DNA from 3 places in the Variovorax sp. V116 genome. Region 3 is predicted to be linked to each of the others. Evidence: riboswitches for the same ligand, from Rfam matches in the RefSeq annotation. Region 3 holds a riboswitch; each other region holds the start of a gene.
The links. A riboswitch is a leader RNA that binds a small molecule or an ion and turns the genes downstream of it on or off. The one in region 3 is predicted to bind glycine.
Positions count from the first base shown of each region.

Region 1: another riboswitch for glycine. It lies ahead of ACAM58_RS03985 (D-amino acid dehydrogenase); the one in region 3 lies ahead of gcvT (glycine cleavage system aminomethyltransferase GcvT).
Region 2: another riboswitch for glycine. It lies ahead of ACAM58_RS29080 (D-amino acid dehydrogenase); the one in region 3 lies ahead of gcvT (glycine cleavage system aminomethyltransferase GcvT).

Region 1 is NZ_AP028661.1:863,097-867,369, reverse strand. It holds gene rfbA (glucose-1-phosphate thymidylyltransferase RfbA) at 1-107, opposite strand, end outside; gene rfbD (dTDP-4-dehydrorhamnose reductase) at 148-1,038, opposite strand; gene rfbB (dTDP-glucose 4,6-dehydratase) at 1,035-2,117, opposite strand; glycine riboswitch at 2,216-2,305, shown strand; glycine riboswitch at 2,345-2,451, shown strand; gene ACAM58_RS03985 (D-amino acid dehydrogenase) at 2,542-3,843, shown strand; gene ACAM58_RS03980 (FIST N-terminal domain-containing protein) at 3,861-4,273, opposite strand, start outside.
Region 2 is NZ_AP028662.1:656,629-660,901, reverse strand. It holds gene ACAM58_RS29085 (hydroxyacylglutathione hydrolase) at 1-633, opposite strand, end outside; gene ACAM58_RS29080 (D-amino acid dehydrogenase) at 904-2,238, opposite strand; glycine riboswitch at 2,324-2,441, opposite strand; glycine riboswitch at 2,457-2,546, opposite strand; gene ACAM58_RS29075 (M20 family metallopeptidase) at 2,857-4,251, shown strand.
Region 3 is NZ_AP028661.1:3,347,333-3,351,605, forward strand. It holds gene ACAM58_RS15945 (TRAP transporter large permease) at 1-581, shown strand, start outside; gene ACAM58_RS15950 (hypothetical protein) at 734-1,282, shown strand; glycine riboswitch at 1,314-1,404, shown strand; glycine riboswitch at 1,417-1,532, shown strand; gene gcvT (glycine cleavage system aminomethyltransferase GcvT) at 1,578-2,756, shown strand; gene gcvH (glycine cleavage system protein GcvH) at 2,803-3,174, shown strand; gene gcvP (aminomethyl-transferring glycine dehydrogenase) at 3,224-4,273, shown strand, end outside.

The DNA of each region.
Region 1 (4,273 bases), 2.5 Mb from region 3:
TACACCGGCAGCAGCTGCTTGCTGAGCGCGAGCGTGGCGGGGTGCAGCCGGGTGCCGGAGCCGCCGGCCAGGATGATGCCTTTGCGTTGCGTGGTCTTCGTGGTCATTGTGTTGTGTTCTCCGCTTCTTGCTTGCTTGCTTCGCTTGTCAAAGGGTCTCGCGCAGCATGCGGGCCACGCCCTGCTGCCAGTGCGGCAGCACCAGGCCGAAGGTGGTCTGCAGCTTGCGCGTGTCCAGGCGCGAGTTGGCGGGGCGCGTCGCGGGCGTGGGGAAGGCGCTGGTGGGCACGGGGTCGACGGCTTCGGGTCCGGCCTTGAGTTCGACGCCGGCCGCCTTGGCCTGCTCGATCACGAAGCGCGCATAACCGTGCCAGGTAGTCTCGCCGCCGGCCACCGCGTGATACAGGCCGGCCTTGGCCGGGTCCTGCAGCGTGGCGCGGATGGCATGCGCCGTGACGTCGGCCAGCAGCTCGGCGCCGGTGGGCGCGCCGAACTGGTCGTTGATGACGGTCAGGCGATCGCGCTCCTTGGCGATGCGCAGCATGGTCTTGGCAAAGTTGCCGCCGCGCGCGGCATAGACCCAGCTGGTGCGGAAGATCAGGTGCTTCGAGCAGTGCCTGGCCACCAGTTGCTCGCCTTCGAGCTTGGTGCGGCCGTACACGCTGAGGGGGCCGGTGGCGTCGTCTTCTTTCCAGGGCGTGCTGCCGCTGCCGTCGAAGACGTAGTCGGTGGAGTAGTGCACCATGAGCGCGCCGATCTGCTGCGCGGCCTCGGCCACCACGCCGGGCGAGGTGGCGTTGAGCTTGCGCGCGAACTCGGGCTCGCTCTCGGCCTTGTCGACGGCGGTGTGGGCCGCGGCATTGACGATGACGTCGGGGCGCACTTTCAGCACCGTTTCGGCCAGTTGCTCGGGGCGGCTGAAGTCGGCGTTGAAGTCTGTGCTGTCGAAGTCGAGCGCAACCAGCTCGCCCAGCGGCGCGAGGCTGCGTTGCAGCTCCCAGCCGACCTGGCCGCCCTTGCCCAGCAGCAGCAGCTTCATGCCGCAGCCTTGGCCGCGGGGGCGGCGTCGTATTGCTTCTCGACCCATTCGCGGTAAGCGCCGCTTTGCACGTTGCGCACCCATTCGCCATGGGCCAGGTACCACTCGACGGTCTTGCGGATGCCGCTGTCGAAGGTTTCGGCGGGCTTCCAGCCGAGTTCGCGCTCGAGCTTGCGCGCATCGATGGCGTAGCGGCGGTCGTGGCCGGGGCGGTCGGTGACGTAGCTGATCTGCTCTTTGTAAGGCTTGCCGTCGGCGCGCGGGCGCAGTTCGTCGAGCAGCGCGCAGACGGTGTTGACGATCTCGATGTTGGGCTTCTCGTTCCAGCCGCCGACGTTGTAGGTCTCGCCGAGCCGGCCGGCTTCGAGCACGCGGCGGATGGCGCTGCAGTGATCCTTCACGTAGAGCCAGTCGCGCACCTGCATGCCGTCGCCATACACGGGCAGCGGCTTGCCGGCCAGGGCGTTGACGATCATCAGCGGGATGAGCTTCTCGGGGAAGTGGAACGGCCCGTAGTTGTTGGAGCAGTTGGTGGTGACGACCGGCAGGCCGTAGGTGTGGTGCCAGGCGCGCACGAGGTGGTCGCTCGCGGCCTTGCTGGCCGAGTAGGGACTGTTGGGCTCGTACTTGTTTTCTTCGGTGAAGGCGGGGTCGGTCTTGGAGAGCGAGCCGTAGACCTCGTCGGTCGACACGTGCAGGAAGCGGAAGGCGGCTTTCTGCTCGGCCGGCAGCGCGCTCCAGTGGCCGCGCACGGACTCGAGCAGGCGGAAGGTGCCCAGCACGTTGGTCTGCACGAAGTCTTCGGGGCCGTGAATGGAGCGATCGACGTGCGATTCCGCGGCAAAGTTCACGATGGCGCGCGGTTTGTGCTCGGCCAGCAGGCGGTCGACCAGTGCGCTGTCGCCGATATCGCCCTGCACGAAAATGTGCCGCGGGTCGCCCTTGAGAGACGCGAGCGTCTCGAGGTTGCCGGCATAGGTCAGCTTGTCGAGGTTCACGACAGGCTCGTCGCTCTGCGCCAGCCAGTCGAGTACGAAGTTGGCGCCGATGAAGCCCGCGCCGCCGGTTACCAGGATCATGAGTCTCCCCGAAGTTTCGAATCAATGACAATTATCCCATTGGTCCGAATTGTCAAAATTCATGGTTGGCGGCTTTGCGGTCCCCGCCTACAATCGTTTCACTGCAGGAGAGAGGGTAGTACTTATTACTACTCCACCGAAGGCGCAAACTCCCATAAACGCTCAGGTCGGCCCACAGATTCCTTGAAGTTCTTTCAAAGAGTTGCGTGGCAGGTACTGCATCAACTGACAAGCCGTCTGGAGAGCCATCACCTCGCGTGATGCACCGAAGGAGCAAACCCGTTGCAGGGTGCAACAGGTGAATCTCTCAGGTACCAAGGACAGGGGGAGCGGCAACTTGGACGGCGTTCGTCCGGTTGCTTGCTATTGAATCAGTAGCACACCAAGTTCGCCGTTCAAGTGCCAATCTTCAAAGGTACTTGAAATGCGTGTGATCGTTCTTGGCGCCGGCCTGCTCGGCGTGACTTCTGCTTACTACCTCCAGCAACTCGGCCACGAGGTGACCGTGATCGACCGGCAGGCCACGCCGGCCGCCGAAACCAGCTTTGCCAACGGCGGGCAGATCTCCGTCAGCCATGCCGAACCCTGGGCCAACCCGAGCGCGCCGCTCAAGGTGCTGCAATGGCTCGGCAAGGAAGACGCCCCGCTGCTCTTTCGCATCCGCGCCGACATGCGCCAGTGGCTCTGGGGCCTGCAGTTCCTGCGCGAATGCACGCCGGCGCGCACCCGGCACAACATCGAGCAGATCGTGCGCCTGGGCACCTACAGCCGCGAGGTGCTGCAGCAGCTGCGCGCCGACGCCGGCCTCCAATACGACCAGCGCACGCAGGGCATCCTGCACTTCTACACGACGCAGAAGGAGTTCGACGGCGCCCTCCAGCCCGCCGAGCAGATGCGCGCATTGGGTTGCGAACGCCAGGTGATCTCAGCCGACGAAGCCGTGAAGATCGAGCCCGCCCTCGCCCACATCCGCCCGAAGCTGGCGGGTGCCACCTACACGGCGGAGGACGAGTCCGGCGACGCGAACCTTTTTGCACGCGAGCTGGCAAAGCGCGCGGCCGCAGCGGGCGTGAAGTTCCTCATGAGCCACACGGTGACCGCGCTGCGCGAGACCGGCGGCCGCATCGACCATGTCGAAGCCACCGACAGCGAAGGCCGCTTCCAGCGCATCCGCGGCGACGCCTTCGTGCTCGCGATGGGTTCGCTGAGCCCGATCGTTGCCGCGCCGCTGGGCATTCGGCTGCCGATCTATCCGGCCAAGGGCTACTCGGTGACGCTGCCGGTGAAGGACGCCTCCAGGGCGCACCAGGTCTCGCTGACCGACGACGAGTTCAAGCTCGTGTTCTCGCGCTACACCTCGGCTTCCGGCGACCGCCTGCGCATTGCCGGCACGGCCGAGCTCAACGGCTACGACCGCGACCTGAACCGCGTGCGCTGCGAGGCGATCGTGCGGCGCGTCGAGGAGCTCTTTCCGGGTGCCGGCGACACCACGCAGGCCCAGTTCTGGACCGGCCTGCGCCCCGCGACGCCAAGCAACGTGCCGCTGATCGGCAAGACGAAACTGCCGAACCTGTTCCTCAACACCGGCCACGGCACGCTCGGCTGGACGCATGCCTGCGGCTCGGGCAAGTCGATTGCGCACATCGTGAGCGGACTCGCGCCCGAGGTCGACTTTGCGTTCACCGGCATGCCTGCGCCGGCAGCGCGCGTACTGCAGCCGGCCTGAATGCTAGAGGGCGAGACTCAGTCCTTGCTGGTGAACACCGTCAGCACGCCGGTGTAGCCGTACAGGTGGTGGCGCGCGATCTCGCCTGCGGCGAAGAAGCCGACCAGCGGCACGTCGCCCAGCGCATGCCGCACGATCTGCAGCTCGGCGCCCGGCGCGCCGAAATGCGGCCCGCCGCGTCCCGAGCAGCTCACGTACACCGCGCCCGCGATGCGGCGCGCCGGATGCGGCGCGGCTTCGGCCTCCCCGGCCGCGACGGCGCGTGCGGTGGCCAGCGTCTGCTCCTCGGGCTCGAGTTCCTCCCGGATTTCCGCGCAGATGCGCATCAGGTCGGCGCGCGCGGCCTGCGCATTGCGGCGGCAGAAGGTCAGGCGCATGCCGGCCTCCGCCACGTCGGCAATCGCGATGCCGCGGCGCGTGGGGTCCAGGC
Region 2 (4,273 bases), on a different replicon from region 3:
GCGGGCCTTGGCCGGGTCATGCCCTGCCACGCCGGGCAGCAGCGCCTTGGCGGCAGCGTTGTCGGGCTCGCGCGCGAGCGTGAAACGCAGATTGTTTTCGATGTAGTCGTGGCCCGGGTAGACGCGGGTGTCGTCGGGCAGCTTGGCGAGTTGCTCCACGAAGGTGGTGTACATGGATTCCACATTGCCGCCGTTGTGGCAGTTGCCCGCGCCGGCGTTGAACAGCGTGTCGCCGGAGAACAGTGCCGGCCTCTCGGTGTGAGAGCGCAGGCAGATGTGGCACATCGTGTGGCCGGGCGTGTCCATGCATTCGAGCTCGACGGTCTTGCCGACCTTGATCACGTCGCCGGCCTTCACGCCGCGATCCATGCCAGCAATGCGAGAGCCCGAGCGGTGGTGCGCAATCACCTTGGCGCCCGTCGCCGCGACGACGGCCTCATTGCCGCCAGTGTGGTCGTGATGCTCGTGAGTATTGAGGATTTGCGTGATCTGCCAGCCCTTGTCCTTTGCGGCCGCCAGGCATTTCTGGTGGTCCAGGGGATCGATGGCGAGAGCCTCGCCGGTCTCAGGGCAAACAATCAGGTAGTTGTAGTTGCGATAGGCGTTGCCGGTCCAGATGCGTTCGACGATCATGCGTTGCTCCAGTGGTCAGATACGAGTGGCACTAACTTAACTCCGACGGCGTTGATGTGCTTCGTTCGGCGGCTCGGCACGCCCTGAGTACACATCGGGTGGCTGCATCCAGGCTGCTTCTTCCATTGTTCCCGAGCGAACGATCAACTGGTGAATAAAGGATGCGGCGCGTTGAAGAAATCGACACAGCCGATCCTTCATACCACCGCCGACCAGGGCGCTCTGCGCCCTCGTTTGAATTTCCCTTCGGTGCCAGGCCATGGCAACTCGCTAAGCAGATGGCCCACCAACTACTGGCGACACCAATGCTTTGCCTCGTGTCCCATGCTTCAACCCGGTGAACGCGAAATCCACCTCAGGCGCAAGCCCGCTCACGATGCGCGCGATCGACTTGCCCGAGCCGCAGGCGTGCGTCCAGCCCAGTGTGCCGTGGCCGGTGTTCAGATACAGGTTCGGCAGCTTCGTCTTGCCGATCAGCGGCACATTGCTCGGCGTCGCCGGACGCAGGCCGGTCCAGAACTGCGCCTGCGCGGTGTCGCCGGCACCCGGGAAGAGCTCTTCGACCCGCCGCACGATGGCCTCGCAGCGCAGCCGGTTCAGGTCGCGGTCGTAGCCGTTGAACTCGGCCGTGCCGGCGATGCGCAGGCGGTCGCTCCCTTCGCCCCCCGGCGAGGTGTAGCGCGAGAACACGAGCTTGTATTCGTCGTCGGTCAGCGAGACCTGGTGCGCCTTCGAGGCGTCTTTTACCGGCAAGGTCACCGAATAGCCCTTGGCCGGATAGATCGGCAGCCGGATGCCCAGCGGCGCGGCAACGATCGGGCTCAGCGAGCCCATCGCCAGCACGAAGGCATCGCCGCGGATGCGCTGGAAGCGACCTTCGTCGTCAGTGGCTTCGACATGGTCGATGCAGCCGCCCGCTTCACGCAGCGCAGTGATGGTGTGGCTCATGAGGAACTTCACACCCGCCGCCCTCGCCAGTGCGACCAGCTCGCGCGCGAAGCGGTTGGCGTCGCCCGATTCGTCCTCGGCCGTGTAGGTGGCGCCGGCCAGCTTGGGGCGGATGTGGGCCAGCGCGGGCTCGATCCTCACCGCCTCGTCGGCCGAGATCACTTGGCGCTCGCAACCCAGGGCGCGCATCTGCTCGGCCGGCGCGAGGGCCCCGTCGAACTCTTTCTGCGTCGTGTAGAAGTGCAGGATGCCTTGAGTGCGCTGGTCGTATTGGAGGCCGGTGTCGGCGCGCAGCTGCTGCAGCGTGTCGCGGCTGTAGGTGCCCAGGCGCACGATCTGCTCGATGTTGTGGCGCGTGCGCGCCGGGGTGCATTCACGCAGGAATTGAAGGCCCCAGAGCCACTGGCGCATGTCCGCGCGGATGCGAAAGAGCAGCGGCGCATCTTCCTTGCCCAGCCATTGGAGCACCTTGAGCGGTGCGCTGGGGTTGGCCCAGGGTTCGGCATGGCTCACCGAGATCTGCCCGCCGTTGGCAAAGCTGGTTTCGGCCGCCGGCGTGGCCTGCCGGTCGATCACGGTCACTTCGTGGCCGAGTTGCTGGAGGTAGTAAGCCGAGGTCACGCCGAGCAAGCCGGCGCCAAGAACGATCACACGCATTTCGAGAACCCTTGAGGTTGCAGCGCTCGAACGCAAATGGAAACGGAAGCTCGAAAAGAAAGCAACCGGACCATGCGTCCAAGTTGCCGCTCCCCCTGTCCTCGGTACCTGAGAGATTCACCCGCTACGCCCGCAGCGGGTTTGCTCCTTCGGTGCATCACGCTCACATTCCAATGGCGTGATGGCTCTCCAGACGGCTTTGACAATTGATGCAGTACAGGCCCATCGCGTGAGCCGACCTGAGCGTTTATGGGAGTTTGCGCCTTCGGTGGAGCCGCTTCCGCGGCCCGCTCTCCTGCTAAATCGAAGCTTATTAGGATCATCGCTGCCAGTCAACGATTAATTAGGCTTCAGGCCTCAAAATTGCGCTCATAGCGGTGGATCAAATTGGATGGCATTTTTCCCGGATGTGTTGGAATTAATAGAATTTCGAAGCCGTGAGAAGATGAAAACTCCGCCGTCGCATCCGACGACGTCGCAATCATCCAAATTCGAGCGCGCATTTGTCCTATTGCACGGGTTGGGGGCGCGATATCGTTCTGAGCAGTCCGTACACGAAAGTATCTTCATGCGTTTCCTAGCAAAGTGCGTCAACTCCACTGCGATGCGGGAGGCCACATGACACGCAACGCCGCACTGGGCCGCGCTGCCGATCACTTCGACAGTGGCGACTTCGTGCGCGACCTGTCGCGACGAGTCGCCTTCCGCACCGCCAGCCAGGAGGCTGATTCCGGACCGGCGCTGGCCGCCTACCTGCAGGACGAGATCGGCCCTTCATTGGCCAGGCTGGGCTTCAGCTTCAGCATCCACCCCAACCCCGAGCCCGCTTACGGCCCGTTCCTGGTGGCCAGCCGCCATGAAGGCGATGACCTGCCCACGGTGCTGATGTATGGCCACGGCGACGTCATCCGCGGTCAGGACAAGAGTTGGACCTGCGGCCAGGGACCGTGGACGCTGGCGGTGGACGGTGAACGCCTTTATGGACGGGGCACGGCGGACAACAAGGGCCAGCACAGCATCAACATCGCCGCGCTAGCCACCGTTCTGGGGCTGCGCGGGCAGCTGGGCTTCAACATCAAGTGGCTGCTGGAAACCGGCGAAGAGACCGGCTCGCCGGGCTTGGCCGCGTTCTGCTCTGCGCACCAGGAACTGCTGGCCGCCGATGTGCTGATCGCCAGCGACGGCCCGCGCGTAGGCCGAGACCAGCCTACCGTCTTCCTGGGGTCGCGCGGCGTGGCGAACTTCAGCCTGACGCTGAACCTGCGCGGCGGCGGCGGCCACCACAGCGGCAACTGGGGCGGCCTGCTGCGCAACCCCGGCACGGTGCTTGCCAACGCCATTGCCAGCATGGTGGACGCCCATGGCGTGATCCGCGTCGAGGGCCTGCGCCCGCCGCCCATTCCGGCCAACGTACGCGCCGCATTGCAAGGCCTGCGCTTTGGTGGCGACGCCGGCGACCCGGAAGTCGACCCCGGCTGGGGTGAGCCCGGCCTGACTCCGGCCGAACGGGTGATTGCCTGGAACACACTGGAAGTGCTGGCCTACAAGACCGGCAACCCGGACTTCCCGGTCAACGCCATCCCGCCCACAGCACAGGCCTTCATGCACATGCGCTTTGTCGTCGGCACCGACGTGAGCCAGCTGCGCGACGTCGTGCAGCAGCACCTGTCGACGCATGGCTTCGAAGGCATCGAAGTCAGCGAACCCGAAGTCATGCACGCCACCCGGCTGGACCCGGACAACGCCTGGGTGCGCTTCACGCTGGCCAGCATCGAGCAGAGCACCGGCAAGAAGCCCGTGCTGCTGCCCAACCTGGGCGGCAGCCTGCCCAACGATGTGTTTGCCGACATCCTGGGCCTGCCCACCGTGTGGGTGCCGCACAGCTACGCGGCCTGCCAGCAGCACGCACCCGACGAGCACCTGCTGGCACCGGTGGCACGCGAGGCGCTGCAGCTGATGACGGGCCTGTTCTGGGACCTCCCGGCGGCAGCGCCGGCGCTGCCGCGACGCTGAGCGCGCCGAAATCCGCGACTCG
Region 3 (4,273 bases):
TCACGCCGACCGAAGCCTCGGCCGTGGCGGTGTTCTATGCGCTGGTGGTGGGCGTGGTGATCTACCGCGAGATCAAGCCCAAGGACCTGTACGTGATCCTGCGCAAGTCGGTGCTGTCGTCGGCGGTGATCATGTTCATCATCGCCAACGCGGGCCTGTTCGCGTTCCTGATCACGCGCGCGGGGGTGCCCGACGCCATCGGCCACTGGCTGCAGGAAGTGCTGAAGTCGCCCGCGATGTTCCTTCTGGGCGTGAACGCGGCGCTGTTCATCATCGGCATGTTCATCGAGACCAGCGCGGCCATCATCGTGCTCGCGCCCATCCTTGCGCCGGTGGCGGTGCACTTCGGCATCGACCCGGTGCACTTCGGGCTCATCATGGTGGTGAACCTCGCCCTGGGCATGATCACCCCGCCCTTCGGCGTGAACCTGTTCGCGGCCTGCACGGTGGCGCGCATCTCGCTGGACCGGATCGTGAAGTACCTGGTGCCCTTCGTGCTCGTGATCCTGGCCTGCCTGCTGGTGATCACCTACGTGCCGTGGATATCGCTGGCGCTGCGCGACCTGGTGTATGCCAAGTAGCTGAGACGGCGCGAAAAACAAGGAAGAAACGGCAGCCTGTTCGCAGGCTGCTTTTTTTTTGCGCTGCCGGGGCGCTGTAAGGCAAACGTTTCATGAAGATGTCACCGCTTGCAACGATGCTTCAGCCCTCGATCCCCAAAAGCTGTGGCGCCATGTTTCCCACCAAGACCGACAAGGCACGCGACGAACTCCAGGGCCGCCAGCGCACGCTGAGCCAGCGCGAGCGCGCCTTGCTGCTGATGGCAGACGGCCGGCGTTCGCTGACCGATTTCAGCCCGCTGTTCGCCAGCCGCACCGAAGCCGAGCAGGCGATCCAGGCGCTGATGCGCCAGGGCTATCTGCAGGACGCGCAGCCGGTGGCTGCCGCGGCGGCGCAGGCCGCGGCCCAGCCGCCCGCCCCGGTACCCGCGGCCGACCCGATCCAACTCGCCACCGCCGCCGACAACTTCGACGGCAAGCGCTCCCTGGCCACCACGCGCATGTTCCTGTTCGACATCTGCGAGCGCATGTTCGTGCGGCGCGACCCCAAGTTCGCGCTGCAGATGCGCGATGCCCTGCGCGAGGCGCGCGACCGCGGCGCGATGCTGACCATCGCCGCGCTGATGCTCACCGAGGTCGAGAAAACCGCCGGCGCCGAGCGGGCCGAATCGCTGCGCGAGCGCATCGACCGGCTGCTGCCGCCGGCCGAGACCGTGCACTGAGCCGCAGACCGGCCGCCCGCGATCCACTACACTCCCATGGTCAGGAGAGAGCCCCGCCAGCCGGGGCCGCCGAAGGCGCAGGGGTTTCCCGAACGCTCAGGCAAAAGGACTGACACAGCGTTGGCGCATGCCGGCGCTTCCTTGCTGGAGAGAGGCTGTTGCTTGCATCGACGCGATGCGCCGGCCCACCGAAGGAGCAAACCCCGATCGTGGGGCGAATCTCTCAGGTAAAGCGGACAGCAGGGGTGGCCCATGGCTCGCGCCATGGAATTCGTCTGCCCCTTTGGAGTGCCCCGTGGCCGCTTCCTCCGATTCCTCTTCCGCCGAACAACTCCTGAAGACCCCGCTGTACGGCCTGCACGTGGAGCTCGGTGCCCGCATGGTGCCCTTTGCAGGCTATTCGATGCCGGTGCAATACCCCGCCGGCCTCATGGCCGAGCACAGGCACACGCGCAACGCCGCCGGCCTGTTCGACATCTCGCACATGGGCCAGCTGCGCCTGGTCGGACCGGACGCCGCGGCCGCCTTTGAAACCCTGATGCCGGTCGACGTGATCGACCTTGCGCCCGGCAAGCAGCGCTACGGGCTGCTGCTGAACGACGAGGGCGGCATCCTCGACGACCTGATGTTCTTCAACGAAGGCCACGGCTCGATCTTCGTGATCGTCAACGGCGCCTGCAAGGTGGCGGACATCGCCCACATCCAGCAGAAGATCGGCGCACGCTGCGATGTGCAGCCCATGCCCGACCACGCGCTGCTCGCGCTGCAGGGCCCGCAGGCGGCCGCGGTGCTGGCGCGGCTGTCGCCGGGCATCGAGCGCTTCGTGTTCATGACCGGCGGCGCGGTGCAGATCGGCGGCATTCCGGCCTTTGCCACGCGCAGCGGCTACACCGGCGAAGACGGCTTCGAGATCTCGGTGGCCGGCCAGAATGCCGAGGCGCTGGCCCGCCTGCTGCTGGCCCAGCCCGAGGTCGAGCCCATTGGCCTGGGCGCGCGCAATTCGCTGCGGCTGGAAGCGGGGCTGTGCCTCTACGGCAACGACATCGACACCACCACCACGCCGGTCGAGGCCTCGCTCAACTGGGCGATCCAGAAGGTGCGCCGCACCGGCGGCGCGCGCGAAGGCGGCTTTCCGGGCGCGGCCCGGGTGCTGGCCCAGCTCGCCGCCGCCACGGCCGGCGCCGCGGGCCACACCGACCACGACACGCTGAAGCGCAAGCGCGTCGGCCTCGTGGCGCTGGAACGCGTTCCGGTGCGCGACGGCACGGTGCTGCAGTCCTTCGAAGGCAAGGACATCGGCTTTGTCACGAGCGGCCTGCTCGGCCCGACGGCCGACCGCCCGATCGCCATGGGCTACGTGGCCACCGCGTATTCCGAGCCCGGCACGCGCGTGCAGGCCATCGTGCGCGGCAAGCCGGTGCCGATGGAAGTCTCGACGCTGCCTTTCGTGCCGACGCGCTACTACCGCGGCTAGGCGCTGCGCCCCCGATCATCTTTTTTTCCACGAGGAGTTTTCCACCATGAGCATCAAGTACACCAAGGACCACGAATGGGTCTCGGCCGAAGGCAGCGCAGCCACCGTCGGCATCACCGTGCATGCGCAGGACGCGCTCGGCGACGTGGTCTTTGTCGACCTGCCCGAAGTCGGCAAGACCTTTGCCCAGGGCGAGGTGGCCGGTGTCGTCGAATCGGTCAAGGCCGCAGCCGATGTGTTCATGCCCGTGTCGGGCGAGATCACCGAAGTGAACGAAGCCCTGCGCGCCGATCCCTCGCTCGCCAACACCGACCCGCTGGCCGCCGGCTGGTTCTTCAAGGTCAAGCTCAGCGAGCCCGCGCAGCTCGACGCGCTGCTCGACGCGGCCAGCTACGACAAGTTCGCTGCCGAGTCCTGATCCGCCGAGTTCGCAAGCCGCCTTTTCCTCATCCCGAGCCTTCACCGCCATGCCGATTCCCGCCCTTCCCTCTTTGCAACAACTGGAGAACGCCGAAGAGTTTCTCGCCCGCCACATCGGCATCGATGCGGCGGACGAGGCGCGCATGCTGCCGGTGATCGGTTCGGAAACGCGCGCCGAGCTCATCGACGGCATCGTGCCCGCAGCCATCCGCCGCGCCAAGCCGATGCGGCTGCCGGCGCCCGCCACCGAGGCCGATGCACTGGCCGAGCTCAAGGCGATCGCGGCAAAGAACAAGGTCTTCAGGAGCTTCATCGGCCAGGGCTACTACGGCACGCACACGCCGGGCGTCATCCTGCGCAACGTGCTCGAGAACCCCGCCTGGTACACGGCCTACACGCCCTACCAGGCCGAGATTTCGCAGGGCCGCATGGAAGCGCTGCTCAACTTCCAGACCATGGTGTGCGACCTCACGGGCATGGCCATCGCCAATGCCTCGATGCTCGACGAAGCCACGGCGGCAGCCGAGGCGATGACGCTCGCCAAGCGCAGCGTCAAGAGCAAGAGCAACGTGTTCCTGGTGTCGGGCGACTGCCATCCGCAGACCATCGAGGTCATCAAGACGCGCGCCGCGCCGCTGGGCATCGAGGTGAAGGTGAGCACCGTGTCCGAGACGCTGCCGCACCTGATGGTGAGCGGCGAATTCTTCGGCGTGCTCGCGCAGTACCCCGCCACCACCGGCCACGTGCACGACCTGCGTCCGCTCGCGGGCCATGCGCACCAGTGCGACGCCGCCTTCTGCGTGGCCGCCGACCTGCTCGCGCTCACCTTGCTCGCGCCGCCCGGCGAATGGGACGCCGACATCGTCTGCGGCACCACGCAGCGCTTCGGCATGCCGATGTGCAACGGCGGCCCGCACGCGGCCTACCTGGCCTGCCGCGACGAGTTCAAGCGCTCGCTGCCGGGCCGCCTGGTGGGCGTGAGCGTCGACACCCACGGCCAGCCCGCCTACCGCCTTGCGCTGCAGACGCGCGAGCAGCACATCCGCCGCGAGAAGGCCACCTCCAACATCTGCACCGCGCAGGTGTTGCCGGCCGTG